One region of the Lysinibacillus sp. EB106-09-02-XG168 genome, then DNA from elsewhere that is predicted to be linked to it. Evidence: riboswitches for the same ligand, from Rfam matches in the RefSeq annotation. Region 1 holds a riboswitch; each other region holds the start of a gene.

Region 1 (3,392 bases):
GGGGGCGTCCGATGAGCAGCCGCTTGGGGCAACAGGATGTTGGTCACGAAGGCGTTATCACAGGACGTGATGCTCTTAGCCTTCGTTCCCCTACTTGCTCGCTCCAGGGTTTTGGCCCAACAGATGTTTTTTGCGCAAAAGCGTAGTGCTAACGAAGCGGCAGCGAGTCACGGAGGCGTTGCCACAGGGTGTGATGGTTTTAACCTTCGTGACTCTATTGCTGATCCCCAAGGAGTCGCCCAGTCGTAACGAAGATCAACCACAATTTATAGAGATAAAAAGAAACCCCAGCATTGTTTATCTAAGCGAGAGCGAAGCGTCAGCATATGTTTTATCTGTGCGAAAGCGTAGCGACAGCAACAACAAATTTTTCACTTTTCTATATACATTTTTACTTTCAAATCTCTCCATAACAATATGTATCAATCATTTAACTTCCTTCGTGAATTGCTCTGGGATATACGTTAAATATGGCTTACCTGTAAGTGGATGTGTTTGAATATCGGCATAAACCCCAAATACATCTTTTAATAATGCCGGTGTAAGTACTTCTTCTGGCGTGCCAAAACAAACTATTCGACCTTGCTGTAAAACATAAATTTGATCGCAATACATAGCCGCAATGTTTAAATCGTGGATTGCAGCAACAACTGTTAATTGTAAGGTTTGGATTAGATCCATAAGCTGCAATTGATGCTGAATATCTAGATGATTTGTTGGCTCATCTAAAATAAGCACTTGTGCTTGCTGAGCAAGAGCACGGGCAACCATCACACGCTTTTTTTCGCCACCCGAAAGAGAATTATAGCTACGTTTCTCTAAATGAGCGATACCCGTTTGCTTCAGTGCATCCTTTACGATTTGAAAATCTTGCTCTTGATCAAGCTCCAATAGTTTTTTATGAGGTGTTCTCCCCATACTCACTAAATCATGCACTGTAAAATCGAATAAGACCGGTGTTTCTTGACTCACAACTGCTAGATTTTTAGCTATGTTTTTACTCGATTGCTTTAGAATATCTTGTTCATTTAATAACACTGTTCCACTTTCTGGTTTTAATAAACGATACATATTCTTTAATAGCGTTGACTTCCCACTACCATTAGGACCGATCAACCCAACAAATTGCTTGTCCTTTATTTGAACATTTACTTCATGTAATATGCGTTCATTAGAAATGGAGAATGATATTTGTTTCGCTTCTAATGTCATATATTTTTAATCTCCTTCACCGAAAGAATAATTGTTACGACGTAGCAGCCAAATGAAAAATGGACCTCCACAAAAAGCCGTGATAATTCCTATCGGCATTTCCTCAGGGGCAATTAATATTCGAGCAAGTGCATCTGCCCAAACTAAAAAGATCCCCCCTAATAATGCGCTAATCGGTATGACATACTTATGATTTGAACCTACAATTAGCCGTACAATATGTGGAATGATTAAACCAACAAATCCAATTGAGCCACTTACAGCAACTAGCACACCCGTTAATAATGATACTAATAAAATAAGCTGTATTCGAAATTGTTGTAAGTTAACCCCTAATGTAACTGCTGCTTCTTCTCCAAGAAGTAATAAATTTAAGCTGCGATAGTTGAGCCATAACAAGGCAAATACTACAAAAAAAATGACTGCCGGAATTACAAGAATACTCCATTTCGCACCTGCTAGGCTTCCTAGCATCCAAAACATGACTGCCTTCATTCCCCCCTCTTGCTTCGACAGCATTAAGATAAAATTTGAAATAGCAGATAAAATAAATGACACCGCCATCCCTGAAAGTAAAAGTCGAAAGACGGACACTCTACCGCCAATATGTGATAAGAAAAAAACTAACCCCATTGCTGTGAGAGAGCCTAAAAAAGCTGATACGGAAAGAGCATAAACGCCCAGAAATGAAAAGGCACCTAAAATGATGACAGCTGTGGCACCAACCGTCGCTCCAGAAGAAATCCCTAAAATATATGGTTCTGCAATTGAATTACGAACGAGTGCCTGAATAGCTGCTCCTGCAATTGCCAAGCCTGCTCCGACGATAGCAGCGAGTAATACACGAGGAGCCCTTATTTGCCAAATGATAATTTCCTGTGAACGACTCCAATCTTGTTCGATTGAGCTTTGTATAATAGGAATTTTAGAAAGGATAACCTTCCATACATAAAGTGGTGTAACGGAAACCGATCCAACCATAATTGCAATAGTCATTGAAATTATAAGTACTAGAAGAAGGGTCATTGAAAGTAACATAAATTTTCTATTCATCTGTTTATTAACTCCTAATCACTAAACATTAATTTCATCTAGACGTAACTGTAGCTGATACTTTGCTAACATTTACAGTACGAAGATAAATGAAAGAAAAAAGGGTATTCCATGCAAATGCGCATGGAAATACCCTAGAATCAATTATGCCTGGCATAATTGCGTCTTTCAGCGTGTGTTTGGACACCTCTAAAAGAGATTAAACAAAGTTAGATTTACTCCTACTATTGTCCGTAATCGCTTTCATCCTCGTGGGCATTACAGGAATAACTAAATGGCAGGTCTCCTGGCTTCGAATCAATGTACCTATGATTGCCTTCCCATTCTAAAACAGTGGCTAAATCATCATAGAACTCCTCGTTACAGTTGCGGGACAGCGTCGGATTTGCACCGATTTCCCTTTTAAGTGACACATTGTACAAGATGTCACACCATTAGTATCGAATGATTTAAAATTATGACAATTCTATCATATATTTCAATAGTTAGTCTATACTATCAATCATTTATCAAGTCACGAAACACCTTTACGTTAACTAAAAGAAATAATCAAGTTGACACAAAAACTTTATTTTTTTACACTATTATTATCAACTTTACTTTTTAGGGGTGAAATAATGACAACCGTTGCGGAACATACACATCAAAAATTAAGAACAGTAGATATTGCATACATTGGACTATTTTCAACATTAATGATGATAGGAGCTAATATTACGTCCATTGTACCTTTCATGGTTGTTGGCGGAGTACCGATCACATTGCAAACATTTTTTGCTATTTTAGCGGGACTTATTCTCGGTAGTAGAAAAGGGGCTCTCGCTTGTACTGTTTATATGTGCATCGGTTTAGCAGGCGCACCTGTATTTGCACGATTCAGCGGAGGCTTTGGACAAATTTTAAGTCCTACATTTGGTTTCATTGTCACTTTTATATTAGCTGCATTTGTCGCAGGGCTTATTGTAGAGCGCAGTGGAACGAAGAAAAGCTATGTAGTTGCTGCATTAGTTGCAACTGCAATTAATTATTTACTAGGGACAAATTGGATGTATTTTGCCTATAAGCTATGGGCTAGTGCGCCTGATGCTTTCAATTATAAAATAGCATGGCTTTGGATGATGCCCCCT
Region 2 (3,392 bases), 2.1 Mb from region 1:
CACTCATTTGAGTGACTTAAAATAATTATTCTATGATAGTAGCAATAATTGCAGGGAATCCTAAATCATCTTTTCCATTGTATGTCCCATAAATAGTTACTTCAGAATCCATACTAATATCTTTTAGAGAAAGATTGTTTACTGAGTACATGCCTTTACCATCACCTTCAGCTGTTGTAACAGTAAATGTTCCTCCAGTACCTTCGCTAGCAATATTAGTAACTTTCCCACTGATAGTTACCTTTGTGTTTTTTTCAACTTCATCACCATTTGCTTTTACAAAATCTAATTTAATCGCTTCAGCTTTCAATTTTTCATTTAATTCATTTTGTGAAAGACCTTTAGTTTCAGTAACTTTATCTGTTGCATCTTTTTCTTCAGCAGCTGGTGTTTCTTCTTTAGGAGCAGCTTTCTCTTCTTCTCCACATGCAGTTAATAATAGTGTTGATAATGCTCCAACGTAAAATAATTTCTTCATTTAAAAATTCCCCCTCTATATTACCATTTTAGGAAACTTAGATTTAAAAGTACATATAAAAAACAAATAATACATAAAATGGTAATTATTCTTTCGTTTTTTACTTAATTTATTCATAAGAAAATAAGTATAGATTAGATACTTTTAAAACTATAAAGAAAGGATGGATGAATGAACGAACGAAAAAATATTAGATATTTTAGAGAAGGAGGCTATAAAAAGAAATCAAGTCATGAGAAAAGTCAAAATGGATGATGGGACAATCTATTATACATGTGGTGAGTTAAACGTTAAAAGGTTAGCAAAAACTGCTTTAACTTTATTAACATAGACTTAGTGAATGAGGGATGTTAATGAGAAATAAAAATTATCGTGAAACAGAAATCGATAAAGCTGAGTTAACTGACTCTGAAAAGAAATTTATTGAAGCATCGTTAAAATTTGCACCTCCTAATTCAAAAGTAGTTAAAGTTGAAAATGATGGTTACACATACTTTAGAATTGGAGAATTAAATATAGACAAGGCTGCTAGATTATTTTATGAAATGTTAAAAAGACAGGGGAAAATCTAATAAGAACTTTGTATTTATTTGAACATATTAAAAGGTAATATCCGTCTTACCTCGAATAATGTTGTAAGAGGTGATAGCAATGGAGGATAAGGCGTATTGGAAATGTGATTATACTTACGAAGAAAAAAGCGAAGTTAATACTGCTGAATATAAGTCGCCTAACCAATATGATAATTCAACTAAACTAAATATGGTTGCTAAAAGCTTAGCGAGAGAGATTAAAAATGAAACAGGTCGTACCGTTAAAAGTTTCATTCGATTAGTGGAAATGCCAGTGGTGAGTAAAAAGATATATCAGGTTGGCGACATTAAAGCTAGAAATGGGGTAAGTCGTGGTGAAATTATTTACAATGTGGCTACGACAGAAGAAGAAATAAAGGAAGTAGAAGAGAACAGAGAAAATTTACAGAACCTACTTGTTGATATGATGTATCAATATTATAAAAAGAATAAGGATTCTTTATAATATTTAGAGGGGTAACACCCTCTTTTTTTATTTGCAGTTTTTCAATTTCTTGACAGTAGGTAAACTACACATTACAATTTAGTTTGATAGTCAGTTAGGAATATTTACTCTACAGTTTCCGACATCTTTAAAACGGCTAATTTTACAACTGAATAGCGTGGAGTAATAGGTGTAAATTGCGTGCAATTTACTTAAAAGGGAAGTCGGTGCAAATCCGACACTGTCCCGCAACTGTAAATGTGAGCGACTTTTCGTATACCACTGTTTAGCGACGGGAAGGGGAAAAGTAGCGATGATCATGAGTCAGGATACCTGCCTATTATGAGTACACACCATAACCCTACGAGGAATAGGAGGTGGCATGTTGACAAAACAGAATGCTCTGTTCGTCACCGTACGTCAAATGCCCAAAATAAAAGAAGGTAATCGCTTTCAAGGCGATTCTTTTATGCTTGGGTATAATTTGACATTAAGTGATGAATGAAAACGATAGAATGAAGGATTTCCTCTAGTTTTAGGAAATCCTTTTTTTATGTATAAGAAGACTTCCGTTTTGAAAAATATGTACGAAAAGAGGATGCAATGATGACGAATATTCATGTAAGTACAGCACAGGAATCGCAATATGTAGAAATGAAAATTTGTAAGCAGCCACGCACTGAACTTGCCAAGAAAGCTACAACAAGAATGGTTGTAGAATCCCTTGTCGATCAATTATTAGCTAGCAATCTTATTAGTAATGAACGATTGTTTGAACAAATTTTATATAACAAAGATATTATTTGGATTCAAAATGAAAGTTTTAATGGCCACCTTTTTGCAAAAGCGAATATTACGGACCAACTTAAAACAAAAACAAATGATTTTATGATGTATATGCCGACAAATCCAATTGTGTACGATGTGAATGGCGAACATTATCATTTAATTACACGTATCGATTCGACTCGTGCAAAACCAAATTTAGAGCGACTTTCCCAAGCACCTAAGCCAATACTAAGTGCTGCTCGGGTCAATGATTTATTGTGCTCGATAGTGATGCGCTTTTATGAGGTATATTTAGAAGATTTATCACGAGTAGTTTATAAAAATAAACAACTGATCAATTTTATAGAGCGAGAGTATCTTCAATTTCTAAAAGCTGTGAAGGAACTAAATGATCATCATTTAAATTGGCACCCACGTGGAAATGGTCATGAACTATTGCTTGAACTGATTGATAATTTACAACTTTTGAAAAGTCGACCTGGCAAGGTTTTAATGGATTTTTCACATTCCCATAGCTACGTTGTGGTGGAATCTTCATATCCTATTTATAGACAGGGTCAGAAAACGATACAAGCTTAGTAAATTAAATATGTGCGGGATGAATTTCAATGCCTTTAGGAGAAAGATATATTCCTTGCAAGTTAATAGAATGGAGTTGTCCGTATAGGTAGATACCCGCGCGAAGCAAGATTACCCGCGGAGAGAAGGCAAATACCCGCGAAAGGAAGGGGAATACCTGCGGAAGCAGGTCGAATACCCGCGAAAGGAAAGGGAATACCCACGCGAAGCAAGATAACCCAAAAAGCATAGTAACTCTCCACGAAACATAAGAAAACAGGACATGGATCTAACAAATCATGTCCTGTTTTTATGAATTTAGTCAATACAATGCATTGCTGCTTGTGCTTCGTGCCATGGAACGGAGTAGCCCTTGCCTTTTGCGCAAAAAATACTAGAGGATGTATAGTCGGGATCGGCGTTCTTATCGTAGCAGATTTGAGCGATAATTTCTTCTGTATTGTGACATATATCGTAGCCATCAAATTGTAGGGAAATTACGCCCTTCCCATTGGTGTAGGCGGCAAAGGTAGTACTGTAGCTCATAAAT
Region 3 (3,392 bases), 2.5 Mb from region 1:
TATGACGCAAGTTCAAGAGAAGCTGAAGAAAAAAGGTGTGGAAGATTATAATATTGTTGCGTTTTCAGTTGATCCTGACGTTGATAAACCAGAAGTATTAGCTGATTATTTGAAAAAATATAATGTTCCAGATCAATCAAAATGGAATCTACTTACTGGTTATTCACAAAAATATATCGAGCAGTTCGCTGTAAAATCAACAAAAATAATCGTCAGAAATGATCCTAACAGCGACCAAGTCGTCCATGGGAATCAATTTTTCTTAGTTGATAAAGATGGCGTAATCGTAAAAATGTATTCGGGGTATGCAGAGAATCCAGAGGATGTCCCTATTGACACGATTGTATCAGATATAGAAACATATATTGATGAAAATTTATAATGGCTCGAAGGAAACCGTCTCAATTAATGAAGAGACGGTTTTTTTTGGTTTAAATTTAATCTTTTATACCTGTAGCCTTGTTATAGTGTAGAAGGAGGGGAAAGATTTTGTCTGATACAGAATATTATTAAAATAGTTGAAAAGGGACAGGGGGGTCAACAATGACGCTAGCGCGAATGTATTTAAATGTTGTCAAAACAAGATTTAGAAGTGTCAAAGAGCTAGGCGATAAAACACTCGACCAATTAGAAGAGGCCCAATTGCACTGGGCGTATAATGAAGATTCAAACAGTATCGCAGTGATTGTAAAACATATTAGTGGTAATATGATATCGAGATGGACTGACTTTCTAACGACAGATGGTGAGAAAGCAACGAGAAATCGTGATGATGAATTTACGGATAGCCTTCAGACAAAAGAAGAGGTTATGACAGTATGGGAAAAGGGCTGGCAAGTATTTTTAGATGCTTTACAAGGATTATCTGAAGCTGATTTAAATGGGTTTGTAACGATAAGGGGAGAGCAGCATTCCGTGATAGATGCGATTGAAAGACAAATGGCCCATTATTCACAACATGTCGGTCAAATCGTTTACATCGCTAAGCAAGTAAAGGGTTCTCAGTGGCAAACAATAAGTATTCCAAAGGGACAATCTCAGTTTTTTACAGAATCAATGTTAAAAAAACATCAACGATAGAAGTGTAGCCATCGCACTAGTATGTGGTGGCTTTTTTTTGTGGAATAAACATAAATATCTATGTTGAAAAATCTCAAAACTATATTATATTCAGAAAATAAAATTGACGTGTGTCTTTGCAGCGTGTTATGTTTAATACTAATTTAATATGTATCATTACAAGTTTGAGTGAAAAAACTTTTTCGCTTAATTTAAAGGAAAATGGGTGTAAATCCCATGCTGTCCCGCAGCTGTAAATGAGGAGTTTTGTTTCTAATACCACTGAGTAAGTACTTGGGAAGGTGAAGCAAAATGAAGATTCATAAGCCAGAATGCCTGCTTGTAGTAAGATTCATTGTAGATCTACGAAAGATAGGGAGATGGATGGAAGGCTTTTAATAATGAGTTTTTCTATCCCTATTCACGTGGAATAAGGATTTTTTTTTGCATTTTTCTAATCATAGTCATGAGATTACTTTGAGTTTCAAGTTAGTATTATGGTGGAGAAACATACATATATCAATTTTCTATCACCCAAGAATAGACAGGAGCAATCATAATGATATTTTTTAAAAAAATATTACCTTTCATTCTCATACTGATGTTAACCATTGTAGCAGGCTGTTCAAGCTCGGGTGAAAGTAATGGAAGTAAAACTTCTAACGAAGGAAAGGTGATAACAGTTGGCTGGCCGCTAGATATAGGGCCTTTAAATCCGCACACCTATTTACCAAACCAAATGACTGCGCAAGCAATGGTATATGAATCATTGGTAGAATATAACGATGACGGGACAATATCGCCGAAATTAGCGAAGAGCTGGGAAATTTCTGATGATAAAACAGCTTATCTATTTCATCTTAGACAAGATGTAAAATACTCTGATGGGACAGCATTTAATGCAGATAATGTTATTCGTAATTTTAATGCGGTTTTAGCAGATCGTGATACACACTCTTGGATGGGGATGGTGAATCATATTGTAGATGTTGTGAAAGAAGACGACTATACAATTCGTCTACAATTAGATGCGCCCTATTACCCTGTATTAAATGAACTGGCTTTTGTGCGACCATTTCGCTTTTTAGGGGATAACGGATTCCCTGAAGGAGATACAACTAATAAAGGTATTAATGCTCCGGTTGGAACAGGTCCATGGGTATTAACCGAATATAAAAAAGATCAATATGCAATTTTTAGCCGCAACGAACATTATTGGGGTGAAAAGCCACTAGTTGACAAAGTAAAAGTGAAAATTATTCCTGATTCAGAATCTATTTCACTGGCATTTGAAAATGAAGAATTAGACATAATTTATGGTCGAGGCATTATTAGCTTAGATAACTACACTTTCTTAAAAGACAGTGATCAATACAAAACGGCTGTATCTGAACCTTTATCTACACGAGCATTACTTTTTAATACACAATCTGGTCCTTTAGCAGAATTAAAAGTACGCCAGGCTATTCAATACGCAGTTAATAAAGAACAAATGGTTGAAAGTATTACCCATGGTACAGAAAAAGTTGCCAATAAACTGTTTTGGGGTGCTATTCCATACGCAGATATTGAGTTAAAACCAATACTATTTAATCCAAAAAAAGCCGAGCAGCTATTAGATGAAGCAGGTTGGACATTAAAAAATGGTGATAAAATCCGTTCTAAAAATGGGCAGCCTCTTCAATTAGATTTAATCTACATTGCAACAGATGCTATCCAAAAACCAATGGCAGAATTAATGCAAGGGGAATTAGCAAAAATAGGCGTCCAATTAAACCTTGAAGGCGCCGATGTAATGGTAGGGCTCCAAAAATTAATGGATAATCAAGTAGATATTAATTTCTGGCGCACAAACGGTCCACCAACAGACCCACACAGCTTCGCAAACGAGTCAGCAACACCGAATGCAAATGGTGTTTATGAAGCGAAATTAGGCCTAGATAACGCAGCGCAAATTGATGGCAAAATACATCAATTATTAATTGGTACAGATGAAGCGGAACGTGTGCAATTGTATAAAGATATTTTAACAATGTTCCATGACCAAGCATTATTCTATCCAATTTCATATGAAACGAATAACGTTATTTACCATAAACATATGAAAGATTTTAATCCCTGTGCATCTGAATACGATATCCCTTATGCTCAAATGGATTTAAAGTAAGAGAATGAGAAGAGAGTGGGTCTACTATGACTCCTCTCTTTTTGCACTATGAAGACTTGGGAAGTGATGAAAGAAATGTACGAATCAACTTGGCTTTTTTGTTTAAAACGAGTTATTACATTACCATTTGTTTTACTAGGGGTGTCAATAATGACCTTTTTATTTA
Region 4 (3,392 bases), 3.8 Mb from region 1:
TTAAAGGATAAACTTGGTGTTAGAGCAGTGCCTTCTGGTGAGGTGGAATTTGATGGGGCACTAGCATATGTTGTTGGTGATCCGAATAAAGGGATTTACTATATGTTGGAGGCGCTAAATTTATCAAGAATTTGCAATGCAGTTGCTTCTATCGGCATTATGCGCCGCGGCTATTTAGAGGCGAAGCACTATGTGACAAATCGCCATGCATTTGGTAAACCTTTAACGCAATATCCTATGATTCAGGATACACTAGGGAAATTCGCTGCCAAGCTACATGTAGAAGTTGCTACGGTTTTTGATCTTATTCAGCTGTACGATAAAGTAACTAGTGGACAGGGGAATAAAGAGGACATCATTTTGAACCGCTTGTATATTGCAATCATGAAAAAAGAAACGGCGGAGCAAGCTGTACATTATGCGAGTGAAGCCATTGAATTACATGGCGGAAACGGCTATATTGAAGATTTTGTTACACCACGGTTATTAAGAGATGCACAGGTCCTTACCGTGTGGGAGGGGACTGCGAATATTTTAGCTTTAGAGCTCATTCGCTTAGTTGATAAGTTTCATGTGCACGAAATGTTTGTTCGTGTTATGGAGGAACGTCTAGAAAAACTAACTGATAGTCCATTAGTTGAAATTGTAGTAGGGCAATTAGCAAAACTAGATTCAACTTTGCAAACATTTAGCCGTTTAGATGATGCAACAAAAACATTTGAGGCAAAAAAGGTCGCAGAGCAGATGGCACATTTATATGAAAGTGTTGTAGCAGTTGAATGGGCACAAAGATTCGGCGGCAAATATGAGAAGTTAGCAGATATTTATTTAGAGAACACATGGGCATTACGAGAAATGGGTGCACCGATGAAAACGGTACAGTATTTTTCAGATATAGTTTAACTTTTTTCAGCGGGTGTCCAGACAAAATAGAGGAACCCAGTCTAAGAACGCCACGTCCTGTGACGATTTATCTGTGCGACCGCGGCAATTATGCCGAGCTAATTGATTTGATGAAGAGTCGTCTCGAATGGAGGCGACTTCTTTAATTTTCATGTATAATACAATCAACTGAATATTATAAAGGTTCTTTACTTAAGTAAAGTGAAAAGGGAAATCGGTGTAATTCCGATGCGGTCCCGCCACTGTATGTGTGAGTTTTTTCAATCTGCGCCACTGAAAATTTCGGGAAGGCTTGAAAAAGCGTATGAAGCACGAGCCAGGAGACCTGCCTTTATAGAAAACACGTTGTAGCCTACGAGGATAGGATGGTGGATTTTGTATATGTATATTGTGCAAATTTGACCCCCTCATTTTTTTATGATGAGGGGTATTTGTTTTGTAAGCTGAATATCGATAAATTTGGAAAAGTGGGCGATAACCCCACAAAGTTGGGCAATAACCACACAACATTGAAAGATAAACCCAACGTTGAGCGACACCTGCACTACCTTAAACGATAAAAACCTAAAATGTATCGATCAATCAGAAAAACAAGTCGTTAAATACTTTATGCACAGATAGACTAAGGGGGATTCACATGAAGAAATTTTGGAAAATAGGATTATCAGCATTTTTAGCTGTTGGCTTGCTTGCAGCATGCAACACAAAAGAGACGACAAATGACAAGCCGTCATCTGCTGAGCAGCAAGAGACAGCTAAAGTAGATCAAGCAATATTTCCAATGACGATAACGGATGCTATTGGCAAAGATATTACGCTAGAAGCACCTCCTGAAAAAATAGTTTCTCTCATTCCAAGTAACACTGAAATTTTATTTGGTCTTGGCTTAAATGATGAAATAGTGGGTGTATCAGATAATGACGATTATCCAGCAGAGGCTACTAAAAGAGATAAGGTTGGCGGTATAGATTTTAATATTGAACAAATTATTGCGTTAACGCCAGATATCGTTTTTGCTCATGCATCGGGTATGGGGAATTTAAAAGGAGCAATTGAACAGCTTGAGGCTGCAGGTGTGAAAGTATTTGTTGTAGCGGATGCCAAAAACTTTAATGAGACTTACACGACGATTGAACAGCTTGGTCGTGCAACGGGAAAACTAGAAGAGGCTAAAAAAATAGTCGCAAATATGAAGGCTAAAGTTGAAGAAATTGAAACAAAACTTAAGGGTGTTGAGCCAAAGAAAGTTTTTGTAGAATCGTCTGATGAGCCACAGATTTATACAGCTGGTAGAGGTACATTTATGAATGAAATGCTAGAAATGATTCATGCCGAAAATGTGGCAGCAGATGTAAATGACTGGTATCCAATTGAAGCTGAACAAATTATTGCGAAAAATCCAGATGTCATTGTTGTGGCATATAATTATGTACCGAATATTTTAACGAAAATTCCACAACGTCCAGGCTTTGAGACAATAACTGCCGTAAAAAATAAAGCTATTGTACAAGTGGATGAAAGTACGACAAGTCGTCAAGGTCCACGATTAGCTGATGGTTTTGAGGAAATAGCAAAGGCTGTTTACCCAGAGGCATTTAAATGAGTAAAACAATTGTAGCCTATGTAACAGCAATTACACTTTTAATCATTAGCATCTGGTGTGGTGTATCGATAGGCTCAGTTCATACTCCATTAGAAGTATTGTGGAATAAGGCGGCCGATGAAACAGCTGCCAATATTTTATGGAAGATTCGTTTACCTCGAGTGATGCTAGCAGGGCTTGTAGGGGCATCACTTGCTATTGCAGGGGCAGCTTTTCAAGGCCTATTAAAAAATCCTTTGGCTGATCCTTATACGTTAGGTGTTTCCTCAGGTGCATCGGTGGGCGCGGTGATGACGATTTTCTTTAGTGTCTCAATACCTGTAATCGGTCATTTTACATTGCCAGTCTTTAGTATGATAGGGGCCATATTAACAATGTTTGCTGTTATGGGCTTTGCTAGAATAGTAGACCGTTCACTAAAAATGGAAACTCTTATTTTAACAGGGGTAATATTTAGTTCATTTTTAGGTTCCTTGATTTCATTAATGATAGCATTATCTGGTGAGGAGCTACGCCAAGTAATCGGATGGTTGCTCGGTTCAGTGTCGATGCGTGGTTGGCCTTACGTTCAGATGATCATTCCGTTTGTCATTATTGGCTCTATTATGCTTTGGACACAAAGACGTGAGTTAAATGTTCTGTTATATGGTGAAGAACGTGCGAAGCATTTAGGTGTCAATGTTAAGCGTAGTAAATATATTATTTTAGTAGGTGGATCCATGTTGACAGGAGCAGCGGTAGCTGTTTCTGGAACGATTGGCTTTGTTGGTTTAGTTGTTCCTCATATGACGAGAATGGTTTGGGGTTCAGATCATCGTCATTTATTGCCATTATCGTTTTTAAATGGGGCAACTTTGCTAATTATTTGTGATTTAATAGCAAGAAC

Evidence for each region. A riboswitch is a leader RNA that binds a small molecule or an ion and turns the genes downstream of it on or off. The one in region 1 is predicted to bind cobalamin.
Region 2: another riboswitch for cobalamin. It lies ahead of AC3WSO_RS11655 (hypothetical protein); the one in region 1 lies ahead of AC3WSO_RS21835 (FecCD family ABC transporter permease).
Region 3: another riboswitch for cobalamin. It lies ahead of nikA (nickel ABC transporter substrate-binding protein); the one in region 1 lies ahead of AC3WSO_RS21835 (FecCD family ABC transporter permease).
Region 4: another riboswitch for cobalamin. It lies ahead of AC3WSO_RS03655 (ABC transporter substrate-binding protein); the one in region 1 lies ahead of AC3WSO_RS21835 (FecCD family ABC transporter permease).

Annotation. Positions count from the first base shown of each region.
Region 1 is NZ_JBYTDN010000003.1:4,311,736-4,315,127, forward strand. Features, by position in the region: gene AC3WSO_RS21830 (heme ABC transporter ATP-binding protein) at 427-1,212, opposite strand; gene AC3WSO_RS21835 (FecCD family ABC transporter permease) at 1,219-2,265, opposite strand; cobalamin riboswitch at 2,525-2,716, opposite strand; gene AC3WSO_RS21840 (biotin transporter BioY) at 2,883-3,392, shown strand, end outside.
Region 2 is NZ_JBYTDN010000003.1:2,197,500-2,200,891, forward strand. Features, by position in the region: gene AC3WSO_RS11640 (hypothetical protein) at 26-478, opposite strand; gene AC3WSO_RS11645 (hypothetical protein) at 832-1,050, shown strand; gene AC3WSO_RS11650 (hypothetical protein) at 1,130-1,516, shown strand; cobalamin riboswitch at 1,667-1,850, shown strand; gene AC3WSO_RS11655 (hypothetical protein) at 2,099-2,863, shown strand; gene AC3WSO_RS11660 (GTP-binding protein) at 3,161-3,392, opposite strand, start outside.
Region 3 is NZ_JBYTDN010000003.1:1,785,796-1,789,187, forward strand. Features, by position in the region: gene AC3WSO_RS09420 (SCO family protein) at 1-382, shown strand, start outside; gene AC3WSO_RS09425 (DUF1572 family protein) at 544-1,080, shown strand; cobalamin riboswitch at 1,224-1,417, shown strand; gene nikA (nickel ABC transporter substrate-binding protein) at 1,619-3,226, shown strand; gene nikB (nickel ABC transporter permease) at 3,302-3,392, shown strand, end outside.
Region 4 is NZ_JBYTDN010000003.1:542,450-545,841, forward strand. Features, by position in the region: gene AC3WSO_RS03650 (acyl-CoA dehydrogenase family protein) at 1-903, shown strand, start outside; cobalamin riboswitch at 1,068-1,250, shown strand; gene AC3WSO_RS03655 (ABC transporter substrate-binding protein) at 1,541-2,506, shown strand; gene AC3WSO_RS03660 (FecCD family ABC transporter permease) at 2,503-3,392, shown strand, end outside.